Linked DNA regions of Hydrogenophilus thermoluteolus. The protein of the gene in region 2 interacts with the protein of the main gene of each other region in a pairwise test. Links are inferred from orthologs where the notes say so. Each region holds a gene or a part of one and is shown on either strand. Other genes may lie near its edges.

Region 1 (5,171 bases), 580 kb from region 2 along the record:
CACCCGGCGTTTGCTGCCCGGATGCTACCCGATCGTCGTCTTGCGCCGAGCGCGCAAGCAACGCGTCGGCCAATTGCTGTAGCCTGAAGAGCGCTGCTTTCTGCGCTGGGTCTGGTTGGTAGCCGCGGGTAGCGATCGCCGCGTCGTACGCGGCAAGAAGCGGCCCTGCCCCCGCACCGGTCGCGGTGCGGGGTTGAACGGTTGGCATCTCCATTTAGAAGTGGAGCGGTCGCTTGTCGACGGCAAGCGCCGCTTCATGCACCACCTCGGAGAGGGTCGGGTGGGCATGGCAGATCCGCGCCAGATCTTCGGCTGCTGCGGCAAACTCGAGCGCGACCACCGCTTCGGCGATCAGTTCGGAGGCATTCGGGCCGATGATATGCACCCCCAAGATGCGGTCGGTTTTGGCGTCGGCGAGCATCTTGACGAACCCATATCCGGCCCCCATACCCAGCGCGCGGCCGTTCGCCAAGAAGGGAATTTTCCCAGCGCGGTAGTCGACGCCCGCCGCTTTGAGTTCCGTTTCGGTCTTCCCGACCCAGGCGATTTCGGGTTCGGTGTAGATCACCCAAGGAATCGCGTCGTAATTGACGTGACCCGCCTGCCCAGCGATCCGCTCCGCGACCATCACCCCTTCTTCCATCGCCTTGTGGGCGAGCATCGGCCCACGGACGACGTCCCCGATCGCCCAGACGTTGGGCAAATTGGTGCGGCAATGGTCATCGACGACGATCTGTCCCCGTTCATTGACCGTCAAACCCACTTTGTCGGCGTCGAGCCCGTCGGTGTTCGGAACCCGCCCCACCGAGACGATCAGCCGATCGGCTGCGAGCCGCTGTTCTGCACCGTCGGCGGTGCGGTAGCGGATCAGCACGCCGTCGCCTTCGACTTCGGCGCTGTCGATCGTGACCCCGAACGCGAACGAGAGCCCCTGCTTGGTGAGCAATTTCTGCGCCTCTTTCGCGATCTCTGGGTCGGCGGCGGCAAGAAACTGCGGTGCCGCTTCGAGGATCGTCACCTCCGAGCCGAGACGCCGCCACACCGACCCCATCTCGAGACCGATCACACCGGCACCGATGATCGCGAGCTTCTTCGGCACGGCCTGGAGCTTCAGCGCCCCGACGTTGTCGCAAATCACCTGGTTATCCACGGGGATGTTGGGCAGATGGCGCGCTTTCGAACCCGTTGCGACGATCACGTGGGTTGCTGCGACGGTTTTTTCACCCACCGCGACGCGCCATGTGTCGCCTTCACGGCCGACGAATCGACCGTGACCAGGGAGCAGCGTCACCTTGTTCTTGCGGAAAAGCCCTTTGATCCCCTGCGTGAGTTGCGTGACGATCGCGTCTTTACGTGCGATCATCTTCGGGACGTCGATTTTTGGCGCGCCGACTTCGATCCCTTGGGCGCTGAAGTCGTGCGCCGCGAGTTCAAAAAGATGCGAGGTGTGTAGGAGCGCCTTCGACGGAATGCAACCGACGTTGAGGCACGTCCCCCCAAGGCGCGGTTCCCCTTTCGGGTCGTCGTACGGGTTCGACTCACAGCACGCGGTCTTGAAGCCGAGCTGCGCCGCACGAATCGCGGCCACGTAACCGCCTGGCCCACCGCCGATCACAAGCACGTCATACTGCTCTGATGGTTGGCTCATTGTTGTTCACTCCCTGTCTTGGTGTTGGCCCCGCTGGCTTTTAGAGGTTGAGAAGGAGGCGTGCTGGATCTTCCAGCGCCTCTTTGATGGTTCTGAGCCCGAGTACGGCTTCGCGCCCGTCGATGATGCGGTGGTCGTACGAAAGCGCCAAGTAGTTGATCGGGCGAATCACGATCTGGCCGTTCTCGACCACTGGGCGATCCTTGGTGGCGTGAATCCCCAGGATCGCCGACTGCGGCGGGTTGATGATCGGTGTCGAGAGCATCGAACCGAAAACCCCTCCGTTGGAGATCGAGAAGGTACCGCCGGTGAGCTCTTCCACGGTGAGCCGTCCATCTTTCGCCCGTTGCCCGAATTCGGCGATTTTCTTTTCGATTTCGGCAAAACTCATCTGATCCGCGTCACGGAGAATCGGCACGACCAATCCGCGTGGCGACCCCACCGCGATACCGATGTCGATATAACCGTGGTAGATGATGTCGTCGCCGTCGACCGACGCGTTGAGGATCGGGAATTTTTTGAGCGCTGCGCACGCCGCTTTCACGAAGAAGCTCATGAAACCCAGCCGCACGCCGTACTCTTTCTCGAACTGCTCACCGTACTTTTTGCGCAGTTCGATCACCGGCAACATGTTCACTTCGTTGAAGGTGGTGAGCATCGCGGTCTCTTGTTTCGACTGCAGCAAGCGCTCCGCGATCCGCTTGCGGATCTTGGTCATCGGAACCCGCTGCTCAGGACGCTCGCCCGCCGGCATCGCCGCGACCGGCGCCGCTACAGGCGCCGCCGCTGCTGCCTTCGGCGCAGCTTGAAGCGCGTCCTCTTTGGTGACACGCCCCCCACGGCCCGTTCCGGTCACGTCGGTCGCCGAGAGCCCCTTCTCTTCGAGGATCTTGCGCGCGGCAGGACTGGCAACACCCGCGGCAGCAGGCGCAGCGGCAGCAGGCGCAGCTGCCGCAGGCTCGGCCGCCGGTTCTGATGGAGCAGGCGCCGCAGCGGGTGCTGCTGCGGGCTCAGCCGAAGCAGCGTTCGTCGTGGCTGCTGCTTGTGCTTCGGTGTCGATTTCGGCAATCACCTCACCCGAGGTCACCGCCTCACCATCTTTTTTGATGATGCGCACCAGCACGCCATCAGCAGGAGCTGGCGTTTCGAGCACCACTTTGTCGGTTTCGATATCGACCAGGTTTTCGTCGCGCTTGACCGCTTCCCCCTCCTTCTTGTGCCAGGTGACGAGGGAGGCTTCGGAAACCGATTCGGACAATTGCGGAACTTTCACTTCGATCAACATGGTGACTCTCCTCTTTTATTAGGCGTCGATGGGTCCAAAGGCGTTTTCGATGAGGGCTTTCTGTTGCTGGACGTGTTTGGCGAGGTACCCGACCGCGGGCGACGACGAAGCCGGCCGTGCCACGAGGAGCAGCCGCTTGCCTTTCCCGAGCATGTTGTCGAGATGCTGACGCGACAGCAGCCAGTACCACGCGCCCTGGTTGCGGGGCTCCTCTTGCACCCAGACGTACTCTTTCAACTGGGTAAAGGGCGCGAGCACCGCCTCGAGCGCTTTCGCCGGGAAGGGATAGAACTGCTCGAGCCGAATGATCGCGACGTCCTCGATCCCTTTCTCTCGGCGATACGCGGCGAGTTCGTAATAGACCTTACCCGAACAGAAGAGTACCCGTTTCACCTTCTTCGGATTGAGGTCTTCGACCTCGCCGATCACCGTCTGAAAGCCCCCTTGGGTGAAGGCCTCACGCGGCGACGCCGCTTCTTTCAAGCGCAATAGCGACTTCGGCGTGAAAACGACCAACGGTTTGCGGAGCCGGCGCAGCATCTGCCGACGCAGCAGATGGAAGATTTGCGCTGCGGTGGTGGGTTGGCACACCTGCCAGTTGAGCTCGGCCGAAAGCTGGAGGTAGCGCTCGATGCGCGCCGAGGAGTGCTCCGGCCCCTGCCCTTCGTAGCCGTGTGGCAACAACAGGGTGATGCCGCTCAGTCGTCCCCACTTCGATTCGGCCGAAGAGATGAACTGGTCGATCACGACCTGCGCGCCGTTGGCGAAATCCCCGAACTGCGCTTCCCAGATCGTCAGTTGGTTCGGTTCGGTGAGCGAATAGCCGTAATCGAAACCGAGCGTCCCTTCTTCCGAGAGGGTGGAATCGAACACGTAAAACGGCCCTTGCCCCTCCTGGATATTCTGCAGCGGCACATAGGTACCGGCGTCCCAGCGCTCGCGATTCTGGTCGTGCAACACCGCATGGCGGTGAAAGAAGGTGCCGCGCCCCACGTCTTCCCCGGAGAGGCGAATGCCAAATCCTTGCGCGACGAGCGACGCGTACGCCAGGTTTTCCCCAAACCCCCAGTCGGCCGGAATTTCGCCCCGCCCCATGGCTTTGCGGTCTTCGATGATCTTCTGCACCCGCGGGTGGAGTGCAAACCCTTCAGGAATGGCCGTCAGTCGTTCCGCAAGACGTTCGACTTCGGAAACGGGGATTGCGGTGTCGCACTCGTCGGTATAGGGCTGGCCTAGGAACGGCGTCCAATCGACCGCGTGTTTGCGCACGACGTTATTGACCACTGGGTTGTACAACAATTCACCACGATCGAGTGCGTCGCGATAGCGGGCGATGAACGCGTCGGGTTCGTCTTGCGGGATCACCCCCTCTTGCACCAGTTTTTCGGCATAGCGTGCGCGTGTACCCGGATGCTGCCGTACCTTGCGGTACATCAGCGGTTGCGTCACCGCCGGTTCATCCTGCTCGTTGTGACCGAGTTTCCGGAAGCAGACGATGTCGATCACGACATCTTTCTTGAACTCCTTGCGAAATTCGAGCGCGAGTTGCGTGACGAACGCGACCGCTTCCGGGTCATCGCCATTGACGTGGAAGATCGGCGCTTCGACCATCTTGAAGACGTCGGTGCAGTAGGTGGTCGATCGCAAATCGCGTGGGTCCGAGGTGGTAAACCCGATCTGGTTGTTGATCACGATATGGACCGTGCCGCCGACCCCATAACCCCGCGTTTGCGAGAAGTTGAGCACCTCTTGGTTGACCCCTTGCCCCGCAACCGCAGCGTCTCCATGGATGAGGATCGGCAACACTTCGTCTTTCGCAGTCCGAGTGCCACGCCGCACTTGCCGCGCATAGACCGACCCCAAGACCACAGGGTTCACGATTTCGAGGTGCGACGGGTTGAACGCCAACGAGAGATGGACCGGACCACCCGGGGTCAAGACGTCGCTCGAAAAACCCATGTGGTATTTGACGTCACCCGATGAGAGGTCGGAGGCCTTCTTCCCTTCGAACTCGTCGAAGAGCATTTTTGGAGACTTCCCGAGCACATTAACGAGTACGTTGAGCCGCCCCCGGTGGGCCATCCCGATCACGATCTCTTGCGCCCCGTTCCGCCCGGCAGTACGAATGGCTTCGTCGAGCGCGACGATCGCCGATTCGCCCCCTTCGAGGGAAAACCGTTTCTGACCGACATAACGGGTGTGGAGGTAACGCTCCAAGGTCTCTGCCGCGGTCAACCG
Region 2 (5,093 bases):
GCACGGAAGTAGGGACTGTACGAGACACAGGGAAGGCGTGCGTCAGCGTTGGGACGCGCAGGCCCATCAGGAAGGGGTTGCGGAACCGTTTCACCGTGGTACCAGACCACGAAGAACGCGACCACCAGCAACCAGAGCGCTACCAGAGCGCGCGAAAACGGGAGCGGGCGCTTCATCGTTCTGCCGCGATTCGCTGCGCATACGTTTCCGCCGTGAGACATTTCTCCGGATCGATCGGTTTTTCCGCGCGAAAGAGCACAATCCAATGGTGCAAAGGCGCTTCGTTGAGCCACTCGGGGTGGTCGTGCAACGCGCGGTTGACGTCGAGGACTTCGAGGTCAACCGGTGCCGGGACGTCGGACGCAGTTTTGACCGACTCGACGACGAAGAGGGTTTCGTCTTCGTTTACCCGAACTTCACGATCCGGAAGTTCGACGAAGACGACGTCACCAAGCTGTTCGGCCGCAAAAGGGGTGATCCCCATACGCCACAGCCCTTCGCCTTCGGGTTGCAACCATTGGTGCGTGGGCAAATAGATCCGGTCATCCGCAATGGCGTTGGTCGTCTGCACTTTTTTGCCTCAAAGGGTTGTGAAAAAGAAACGAAAGGAGTATTGTAGCGAAGTGGTGGGCAAAAAACGCACGTGCGGCTCGCCACGTTGATCTGACTGTTTGAAAGGAAAGTGAGTATGACCACGCAACAAGCCGCCCAAGCGGGCGATACCGTCCAGGTGCATTACAAAGGGACACTGGCCGACGGCAGCGTCTTCGATAGCTCCGAAGGTCGCGATCCCCTCCAGTTCACACTGGGGGCTGGACAGGTGATCCCCGGCTTCGAGAAGGCGGTCGAAGGGATGCAGGTAGGGGAGCGCAAGACCATTACGATTCCTGCCGACGAAGCCTACGGGCAGCGTTCGGAGCGCGCGATGCTGCAAGTGCCGCGTGAACAACTGCCACCCGAAATCGAGCCGGAGGTTGGGCTGCAACTGGTGATGCAGCGCGCAGACGGCCAGCAGATTCCGGTCGTGGTTGCCGAAGTGACCGAAACGCACGTGACGATCGACGCGAACCATCCGCTTGCGGGCCACGACCTGACGTTCGAAATCGAGTTGGTGGCGGCTGATCGCGCCGCATAAATCGGGACGGGTGGCCGATGAGGAAGGCGCAGCGCGTCGACCTGCACAGCCACTCGACCGCGTCGGACGGGGTTTTGACCCCGTCCGAGCTCGTCAAAAGGGCTGCCCAGAACCGAGTGGCCCTTTTTGCGCTCACCGATCACGACACGGTGTCTGGTCTTGCAGAGGCCCGGCTAACGGCCAAGAGATTGGGGCTTCCCTTTGTCGCGGGTGTGGAAATTTCCGTTTCGTTCGCCGGGGAGACCATTCACGTTGTTGGACTGGGTATCGACGAATCGGCGCCAGCGTTGACTGCGGGGCTCAAGCAAGTACGGCGGGGCCGCACGGCGCGCGCGCGCAAGATGGCCGCCGCACTCGAAGCGTGTGGCTTTGCCGGTGTCTGGGAAGGGGCTTTGCGGTTCGTGCGTAACCCCGATCTGATCAGCCGGGCCCATTTTGCGCGCTACCTCGTGCATGCGGGCCATTTTCCGTCGATGAACGCGGTTTTCGCCCATTACTTGGCGAAAGGAAAACCGGGGTACGTGGACCACCACTGGGCAACACTCCAAGAAGCGGTTTCGTGGATTCATGCCGCTGGCGGCGTGGCGGTGGTGGCGCATCCAGGGCGTTACCGCTTGAGCGAACGCGAATGGAACGCACTTCTTGCCGAATTCGTCGATCTGGGGGGTGACGCGATCGAGGTGATTACCTCGGCGCACGATCCAAACGCCACCAACCATTGGGTGCATATCTGCCGCCGCTACGGTCTCGCTGCGTCCCAAGGGAGCGACTTCCACGCGCCAGAGGAATCACCGTGGGATTTGGGCGCTCTGGGCCACACGTTGCCAGACGACCTCGTTCCCGTCTGGCAACGGTGGCAATAGCGGCTCGTTAGCGTTTGCGTTTGGGCGGTAGGTCGGTACAACTCCCTTCGGCTACCTCTGCCGCCATCCCCACCGACTCACAGAGGGTGGGGTGGGGATGGATCGTGTGCGCGATATCGGCGACCTCTGCGCCCATTTCGATCGCCAAACAGATTTCGCTGATCAATTCCCCAGCATTCACCCCAACGACGGCACCGCCGACGATCCGCTTCGTTTCGGCATCGAAAATGAGCTTGGTGAACCCTTCGTCGCGGCCGTTGGCGATCGCCCGCCCCGATGCGGCCCACGGGAAAGTGGCCACTTCGACTGCGCGCCCCTGCGCTTTCGCCTCGGTTTCGGTCAAACCGGCCCAGGCGATCTCTGGGTCGGTGTAGGCGACCGACGGGATCTGCAATACGTCGAACGCCCGCTTGTGTCCGGCCGCAGCCTCGGCCGCAACGTGCCCTTCATGCACGGCTTTGTGCGCGAGCATCGGCGCTTCTGCCAAATCCCCGATCGCGAAGATGTGCGGCACGTTGGTACGGCGCTGGGCATCTACCGGGATGAATCCCCGTTCGTCGATGGTGATACCGGCCGCTTCCGCGCCGATCGCTCGCCCATTCGGCCGCCGACCGACCGCAACCAACACCAGATCGTAGCGTTGGGCTCCTTCGGGTGCGTTCGCGCCTTCGAAACTGGCCCAGATGCCGTCGTCTTTGGCTTCGAGCGCCGTTGTGCGGGTGTTGCGGTAGAGTCCAGCAAAGCGCTTGCCGTTGACCTTTTCCCACACCCGCACCAGATCACGATCGGCCCCCGGGATGAGATCGGGGCTCGCTTCGACGACATCGACCTGTGCACCGAGGGTGGCGTAGACGGTGCCCATCTCCAGCCCGATGATGCCGCCACCAACGACCAGCATCCGCTTGGGTAAGAAGGGAAGCGCAAGCGCACCGGTGGAATCCACCACACGGGGGTCTTGGGGTTGGAAGGGGAGACGAATCGGCTCCGACCCGGCAGCGAGAATCGCTTGCTCGAAGGTGAGCGTGAGCGTTTCACCCGTCGGTCGGCCGTTCGGACCCTCGGTCCGTTCGATCGCCAACGTGCTGGGCCCCGTGAGTTTCCCGATGCCCTGGATGTGATTGACCTTGCGCGCTTTGGCCATTCCCGCCAGGCCTTGGTTGAGTTTTCGCACCACTTGGGCTTTGTAGTTACGCAGGCGGTCGAGATCGATTTGCGGCGCGCCGAAGGTGATGCCGGCTCGGTCGAGATGACGCGCTTCGTCGATCACCGCAGCGACGTGCAGCAGTGCTTTCGATGGGATACAGCCCACATTGAGGCAAACGCCCCCAAGGACGGGGTAACGTTCGACGATCGTTACCTCAAGACCAAGATCCGCTGCGCGAAATGCGGCAGAGTAACCGCCTGGACCGCCACCAAGCACCAGCAATTGGGTTTTCATGCTCATCGTCTTCTCCCGTCTCGGTTAGAGGAGCACCCGCCGGAAATCGGCAAGGAGTTGCGTGAGCAATGTCGTGAAGCGGGTGGCGTACGCGCCGTCGATCACCCGGTGATCCGCGGTAAGCGAAAGCGGCACGATCAGGCGAGGAACGAACGTTTCGCCGTTCCAGACTGGTTTCATCACCGCTTTATTGACGCCCAGGATCGCCACTTCTGGGGCATTGACGATCGGGGAGAACCCCGTTCCACCGATGCCGCCCAGGCTCGAGACGGTAAAGGTTGCCCCTTGCATCTCAGCGGGCGCGAGCTTGCCGGCGCGCGCTTTCGCAGCCAACTCCGCGGTTTCGCGTGCGATCTCGACCAAGCTCTTTTGGTCGGCGTTCTTGAGCACCGGCACGACAAGCCCGTGCGGAGTATCCGCCGCAAAGCCGATATTCCAATAGTGCTTGAGCACGATGTTGTGCCCATCGAGGCTCGCGTTCATCTCCGGGAACCGCTTCAACGCCGCAACGCAGGCCTTGATGAGGAACGCAAGGAGCGTGAACTTCACGCCTTCGCGTTCGTATTCGCGGTTCAGTTGTTTGCGGAACGCCTCGAGTTCGGTGATATCCGCTTCGTCATGGTAGGTGACCGCGGGAATCGCAACCCAGTTGCGCGCCAAATTCGCTGCGGAGATCTTGCGGATTCGCGGCAGTTCTTTGATTTCGATCGGACCGAATTTGGCGAAGTCGACCTTCGGCCACGGCGGCAAGTCGAGCGCAAAACCGCCACTGGTTACCGCGGGGGTTTTGCCTGGGACCACGCCGCTCGTCATCGCCGCTTTGACGAAATTGCGGACATCCTCTTTGCGGATCCGGCCGTTCGGACCGGTTGGGGTGACAAAGCGCAGGTCTACGCCCAGCTCCCGGGCATAAGCGCGAACGGCGGGACTCGCATGGACCTTCGCACCCAACGAAACGCCGGGTAACGGCTCGGCCAGTGACGGCGCGGCCGGCGCTCGCGACGCGGGTGCGGCGGCTGTGCCCACTGAAGACGAAGCCGACACCGTTTGCGCGGGCGTGGGCGCTGGCGTAGCTGACGTGGCTGGCGTTGGCGAAGATTCTGTTTTGGGTTGTGCGGAGGTACTTGGGGAAGCCTCTGGGGGCGCAACGTGGCTTTCGTCCGGGACGACGATCGCAACCACGTCCCCTTCGTTGACCTTGTCGCCCACTTTGACGCGCACTGCTTTCACGACCCCCGCGACCGTAGCTGGGACATCCATCGTGGCCTTTTCGGATTCCAACGTACAGATCGGATCATCGACCGCGACCCTTTGCCCCGGGGCAATCATCACTTCGATCACCGGTACGTCGTGGAAGTCCCCGATATCGGGAATCACGAGCGCGACTTCTTGCGGTTGGGTCGAGGGGGGTACGGTTGCGCCTGCGGCTGCAGGCGATTCGGCCGACGCTGGGGCAGATGCGGCGGGTGCAGAGACTGCGCTGGGTTCGGTTGCGCTGCTTGGTGCCGCGTCGCTGGCTTGCGCTGCTGTCGCTGTGGCCGACGTCGCGGATTCGGCCTCCCCAGAGGCCTCGGTTTCGATCACGACCAATGGCGTGCCTTCATTGACTTTGTCGCCGACCTGCACCTTCACTTCTTTGACGATACCGGCAACGGTG
Region 3 (5,166 bases), 450 kb from region 2 along the record:
TTGGACCCGCTGCTGACCCAGCCCTTTTTCCGCGAGCGCGGCGATGATGGCGTCGAACGCTTGCTCCGACGTGAGCCCGGTGAAGGGGCCGGAGTCGACCAGTGTCCCTTTGGCCGCAAAGGTCTCTTCCCATGGGCCTCTGCCGTCGATCGTGCCGGTGAAGCCGTCGGGACGAATGACTTGGCGAATCGGCAGACGATATTTTTGCGCGAAGGCGTAATCGCGTTCGTCGTGCGCGGGCACCGCCATCACCGCCCCTTCGCCGTACGCCATCAAGACGTAATTCGCAACCCAGACGGGGAGTTTTTCGCCCGTGAGGGGGTGACGCACGAAATAGGGGGTGGGCATCCCTTTCTTTTCCATGGTCGCGAGGTCGGCCTCGGCGACCGACCCCCGGCGGCATTCGGCAATGAATTCGGCCAATTGCGGGTCGTTTTGCGCGGCTTTCGTCGCGAGCGGATGCTCGGCCGCGACCGCGACGTAGGTGGCGCCCATCAAGGTGTCTGGACGGGTGGTGAAGACAGTGAGCACACCGCTTTCGCCGATCGAGTCTTCGTCGTAGGGGAACCGAACCTCGGCGCCAACGCTCTTGCCGATCCAGTTCGCTTGCATCCGTTTGACTTGTTCCGGCCAACCGGGGAGCGTTTCGAGCCCTTGCAGCAGTTCTTCGGCGTACGCGGTGATGCGCATGTAGTACATGGGAATTTCGCGCTTTTCCACGAGCGCACCGCTGCGCCACCCGCGGCCGTCGATCACCTGTTCGTTCGCGAGCACCGTCTGGTCGACCGGGTCCCAATTGACCCAACCCATCTTGCGGTAGATCAACCGCTTCTGGTAGAGCCGTTTGAAGAGCCACTGCTCCCACCGATAGTATTCGGGACGGCAGGTGGTGAGTTCGCGTTGCCAGTCGATCGCAAAACCCAACCGTTTCAATTGCCCCTTCATATAGGCGATGTTGCTGTAGGTCCATTGCGCGGGGGGTACGCCGTTTTGAAGCGCGGCATTTTCCGCGGGCATCCCAAATGCGTCCCACCCCATCGGTTGGAGCACGTTGAACCCTTGCATCCGTTTGGCTCGGGCCAGGACGTCGCCGATCGTGTAGTTGCGCACATGTCCCATGTGGAGTTTGCCGGAGGGGTAGGGGAACATCGAGAGGCAGTAGAACTTCGGGCGGTTGGGGTCTTCGGCCACCGCGAAGGGTTGCGTGGCTTCCCACTCGTTTTGGACGGTCTGTTCGATCGAAAAGGCGTCGTACTTCTCTTTCATCGCGATTCCTTGCCATGCGCGTAAGAATCGAAGTATAGCGCGAAGGCAAGCGGCAAAAAAAAGCCCGCGCGAAGGGCGCGGGCGGGAACTCCATGGGTTAGATGGAGAGGGAGGGAGACAAAACCACTCAAAAGAAAGGAGGAGATCACCATGAAACAGTGTAATCGCGAATTTTATCGCATCAAAAGTGATAAGGCAAGAATTTCGGTTCAGTCTTTTTGAGCGTTTGTTCTTGTTCTCGCGATTTTTCTTGACGGGATCCCCACGTGAGCGGGGGCAGTAGGGCGGCTTGGGTACAATCGCGCCTGGTACGGCGAAAAGGATGCGTGATGACCGACGGTGTGCTCGACCGCCTGGATCCTCAACAGCGGCGTGCGGTGACCCTGCCGCCTGGCCATGCGCTGGTATTGGCTGGCGCCGGCTCGGGAAAGACGCGCGTGTTGACCCACCGGATTGCGTGGTTGATCGAGCGGGAAGGGGTCGATCCGGGTGCGATTCTGGCAGTCACCTTCACCAACAAGGCGGCGCGGGAGATGCGCGAGCGGTTGGCACAATTGGTGGTGCCAGCAGCGGTGGATGGGCAGCGGGGTGTTTGGTTGGGGACGTTTCACAGCATCGCGCACCGTCTGTTGCGCCGTCATGCCACCGAAGCCGGGTTGCCGACGGCGTTCCAGATTCTGGATGCGGCCGACCAGTTGGCGTTGGTGAAACGGCTGCTCAAGCGTTTGGCGGTCCCAGAAGCGATGGTGGCGCCGCGCGAACTCGTCGGGTTCATCAACGCCCACAAAGAACGCGGGGAGCGACCGGAGGAGCTCGCGCCACAAGGCGCGCGCGGGCAATTGTTCCTCACCTTGTGGCAGGAGTACGAAGCCGCGTGCGCGCGCGAAGGGGTGGTCGATTTCGCCGAATTGCTCTTGCGGGCGCTCGAACTGCTGCACCGCAACGAAACCTTGCGGGCGCACTATCGCCAACGTTTCCAGCACGTCTTGGTCGATGAGTTCCAGGACACCAACCCGTTGCAATACCGTTGGTTGCAACAGTTGGCATGCGATGTCGCTACCGGTGAGGTGGGGGCGTGGCTCTTCTGCGTCGGGGACGACGATCAGGCGATCTACGGCTTTCGCGGCGCGATGAGCGCGTTGCTGGCGCGCTTTCAGCAAGAATACCAAGCGGAGCTCGTGCGGCTCGAACGCAACTACCGTTCGGCGGGCAACATTCTGGCTGCAGCGAACGCCATCATCGCCAACAACGCGAGCCGGTTGGGGAAAAAACTCGTGACCGATCGCGGCGAAGGGGAGCCGATCCGCACCTTCGAGGCGATGGACGAAGGGCAAGAGGCGCAATTTGTCGTCGATGAAATCGGCGCACTGATTCGCGACGGCTGGAGTGCCGACGAGATTGCGGTGCTCTACCGCACGAATGCGATGTCGCGCGTTTTCGAGCATCACCTCTTGGCTGCGGGGATTCCGTATCGTGTCTATGGGGGGGTGCGTTTTTTCGACCGCGCGGAGATCAAACACGCGATCGCCTATTTGCGTCTTCTGGTGTTGCCGGACGACACCAATGCGCTCTTGCGGGTGATCAACGTGCCGGCACGGGGTATCGGGGCGAAAACGGTCGAACAGTTGCTCGCTGCGGCTGAGAGCGAAGGGCATTGGGAGGCCGCGGTGAATAAGCTTGGTGGTCGCGGCGGCGCGGCTGTCCAGCGCTTTGCGGCGCTCATCGACGAGCTGCGCGATGCCACCGCGACGTTGCCGCTTCCGGATGCGATCGCGCTCGTGATCGAAAAGAGCGGCTTACAGGCCCTTTTTGCCGAAGAAGCTACGCGTGATCGCGCAGCGCGCGAAGAGCGGCTGGAGAACCTGGCGGCGCTCGTTGATGCGGGCCACGAATTCGTCACCGAGATGGCGCGCGAAGGCATCACGGCGACCGGGCACGAGATGCTCACCCTGTTTCTTCAGCACGCCGCGCTCGAATCGGGGGAAATGCAAGCAGGGAGTCACGAGCGCGCGGTGCGTCTGATGACGGTGCATGCCGCGAAAGGGCTGGAGTTCGGCGCTGTTTTTTTGGTCGGGTTGGAAGATGGGGTATTCCCTCACGAAAATGCGCTCCCCAATTTTGGCGGCGACGGTGCCGGCCTGGAAGAGGAGCGGCGGTTGATGTACGTAGCGGTCACTCGTGCCAAAGAGCGGCTCTATTTGAGTTGGGCGGCAAGCCGGTTTTGGCATGGCGCAAGTCGTTACCGCCCGGTTTCCCGTTTCGTTACCGAGATTCCCGAAACGCTGTTGTTGCCGCTTTCGGGGCGCAAGCCGCGTGCGCCGGGATGGGACGCCGAGTCGAGCGCGGCGTCTTCCCCGCCATCTGCGCACACGTCGGGTGATCGGCCCGGTTCCTCGTGGCAGCCAGGACAAGCGGTTCGTCATCCCAAGTTTGGCGAAGGGGTGATTCTTCAAGTGGAAGGCAGCGGTGTGCACCAACAGGCAACGGTTCGTTTCGGCCCTAGTGTCGGGGTCAAACGGTTGCTCTTGAGCGTGGCGAAGCTCGAAGCGTTGTAAACGGGAAAGGTACTGGGGGTTGCCGGAGCGGCAGCAGTCAATAGTGCGTTACGACTGGGGAACGCGGGCTTCGATCGCGGCGAAGAGCGCAACCATTTTTTGCGTCAAGGGGTGTTTCGGGGCAAAAGCGATCAGGGGTTCGCGCCGTTCGTGGGACGTTTTCACCACCACCGACGAAGTCAAGAAGGGTTCCAATACCGGCAATCCCGATTCGGCAAGCTGCGCCACGGCGCGTTGCGTCACCCCGGCCCGCGTTTGGTACTGGTTGACGACGATGCCCAAGATGGCCAAGCGCGGGTTGTGGTCGATCCGGATTTCCGCTACCGTTTCCGCGAGTTGCAGCAGCGCCCGGCGCGAAAAATCGTCGCAGTCATAGGGGATCAGGCAGTGGTGGCCTGCGATGAGCGCAGAGCGGGTCAGGAAATTGAGGGCAGGCGGCGTGTCGAGATAGACGCGATCGAATGCCGGCGCCAACTGATCCAAAAGGTCACGGAGTTTGAAGATTTTGTAGCGGCTCTCCAGCTTGGGCAGGAGCGCTTCCAGTTCGGGATCGCTGGCGGCAACCGCCAGGTTGGACCACCGAGTGGGGTGGGCGAACGCTTCGCTGGGCCAGGGGTTGAGGCGAAAATTGAGCGTTTGATCGAAGTAATCGGCAAGCGTGGGTTTGGGCGACTCAATGGCACCCAGCGCGTAGAGCGTGGCGTTGCCCTGCGGGTCGAGGTCGATCAACAAGGTGCGATGCCCTTGTGCCGCAGCGATTGCCGCCAAATTGACCGCAAGCGTCGATTTGCCTACGCCCCCTTTTTGGTTGAAGATGACGAACCGCTCCATCGTACCCCTTCGTTACGCATTCACGCCGAACCGATTTTCCGGGAATGCCCCGTGAGGGTCAAGCGCGATTGCCCTTTGTCATCATAGATGTTCAGGCGCTCTTGACTGTGGAGCAACACGTCGAGCGCTTGCTGCACGAAATGCTGTTTCTCTCGCAGCAATACCCCGTTTTCTTGGTTGCGCTCCTGACATTGTCTGGCCAGTTGACACACTGCATGCCACGCGTCGGCAAGCGGCGGCAACCGTTGCCACGCGGTGAGCACCGCTTTCTGTTCCGACTCGGCACCGGCAACAGTGCTTGCCACCACCCGCAGCTTCTGGCGCTCGAACCCTTGAAGCTGGTCGGCGATGCGGTTTTTTTCCGTGACGGCCGCTTCGATCGCTGCGGGGTCGTTGCTGTGCAGGGCGCGCCGTTCGGCGTCGAGTGCCGTCAGAAAGCTTTTCAGCACCGCGATTTCCTCTTGGAGTATGCGCGCAAGGAGGGTCTGCTGGGTCGCGGTGGGCGCGGGCAGCT

What was found.
Region 1: the proteins of lpdA (region 2) and odhB interact in binary tests that used the Escherichia coli proteins (3 or more experiments, as listed by UniProt). The link is inferred for Hydrogenophilus thermoluteolus from one-to-one orthologs.
Region 3: the proteins of lpdA (region 2) and HPTL_RS08010 interact in binary tests that used the Escherichia coli proteins (3 or more experiments, as listed by UniProt). The link is inferred for Hydrogenophilus thermoluteolus from one-to-one orthologs.

What each region holds. Positions count from the first base shown.
Region 1 is NZ_AP018558.1:619,677-624,847, reverse strand. What follows is about bases 812-3,794. They hold odhB (2-oxoglutarate dehydrogenase complex dihydrolipoyllysine-residue succinyltransferase), read right to left. Parts: upstream 2,934-3,794; coding sequence 1,689-2,933; downstream 812-1,688. Other genes in these bases: HPTL_RS03020 (2-oxoglutarate dehydrogenase E1 component), read right to left, coding at 2,952-3,794; lpdA (dihydrolipoyl dehydrogenase), read right to left, coding at 812-1,648. In the rest of the region: cell division protein ZapE, read right to left, coding at 1-208; more of lpdA, read right to left, coding at 215-811; more of HPTL_RS03020, read right to left, coding at 3,795-5,171. UniProt on the Escherichia coli protein: E2 component of the 2-oxoglutarate dehydrogenase (OGDH) complex which catalyzes the second step in the conversion of 2-oxoglutarate to succinyl-CoA and CO(2).
Region 2 is NZ_AP018558.1:1,203,326-1,208,418, reverse strand. Bases 1,225-4,129 are described here. They hold lpdA (dihydrolipoyl dehydrogenase), read right to left. Parts: upstream 3,443-4,129; coding sequence 2,006-3,442; downstream 1,225-2,005. Other genes in these bases: aceF (dihydrolipoyllysine-residue acetyltransferase), read right to left, coding at 3,461-4,129; HPTL_RS05830 (3',5'-nucleoside bisphosphate phosphatase), read left to right, coding at 1,225-1,998. Outside these bases: HPTL_RS05845 (glycoside hydrolase family 17 protein), read right to left, coding at 1-176; HPTL_RS05840 (glycine cleavage system protein H), read right to left, coding at 173-571; HPTL_RS05835 (FKBP-type peptidyl-prolyl cis-trans isomerase), read left to right, coding at 689-1,135; more of HPTL_RS05830, read left to right, coding at 1,153-1,224; more of aceF, read right to left, coding at 4,130-5,093. UniProt on the Escherichia coli protein: Lipoamide dehydrogenase is a component of the glycine cleavage system as well as of the alpha-ketoacid dehydrogenase complexes.
Region 3 is NZ_AP018558.1:1,648,582-1,653,747, reverse strand. Bases 1,231-4,208 are described here. They hold HPTL_RS08010 (UvrD-helicase domain-containing protein), read left to right. Parts: upstream 1,231-1,595; coding sequence 1,596-3,821; downstream 3,822-4,208. Other genes in these bases: HPTL_RS08005 (ParA family protein), read right to left, coding at 3,870-4,208; leuS (leucine--tRNA ligase), read right to left, coding at 1,231-1,266. Also shown: more of leuS, read right to left, coding at 1-1,230; more of HPTL_RS08005, read right to left, coding at 4,209-4,652; HPTL_RS08000 (flagella synthesis protein FlgN), read right to left, coding at 4,673-5,166. UniProt on the Escherichia coli protein: A helicase with DNA-dependent ATPase activity. Unwinds DNA duplexes with 3'-5' polarity. Translocates on single-stranded DNA with 3'-5' polarity. Initiates unwinding more efficiently from a nicked substrate than double-stranded DNA.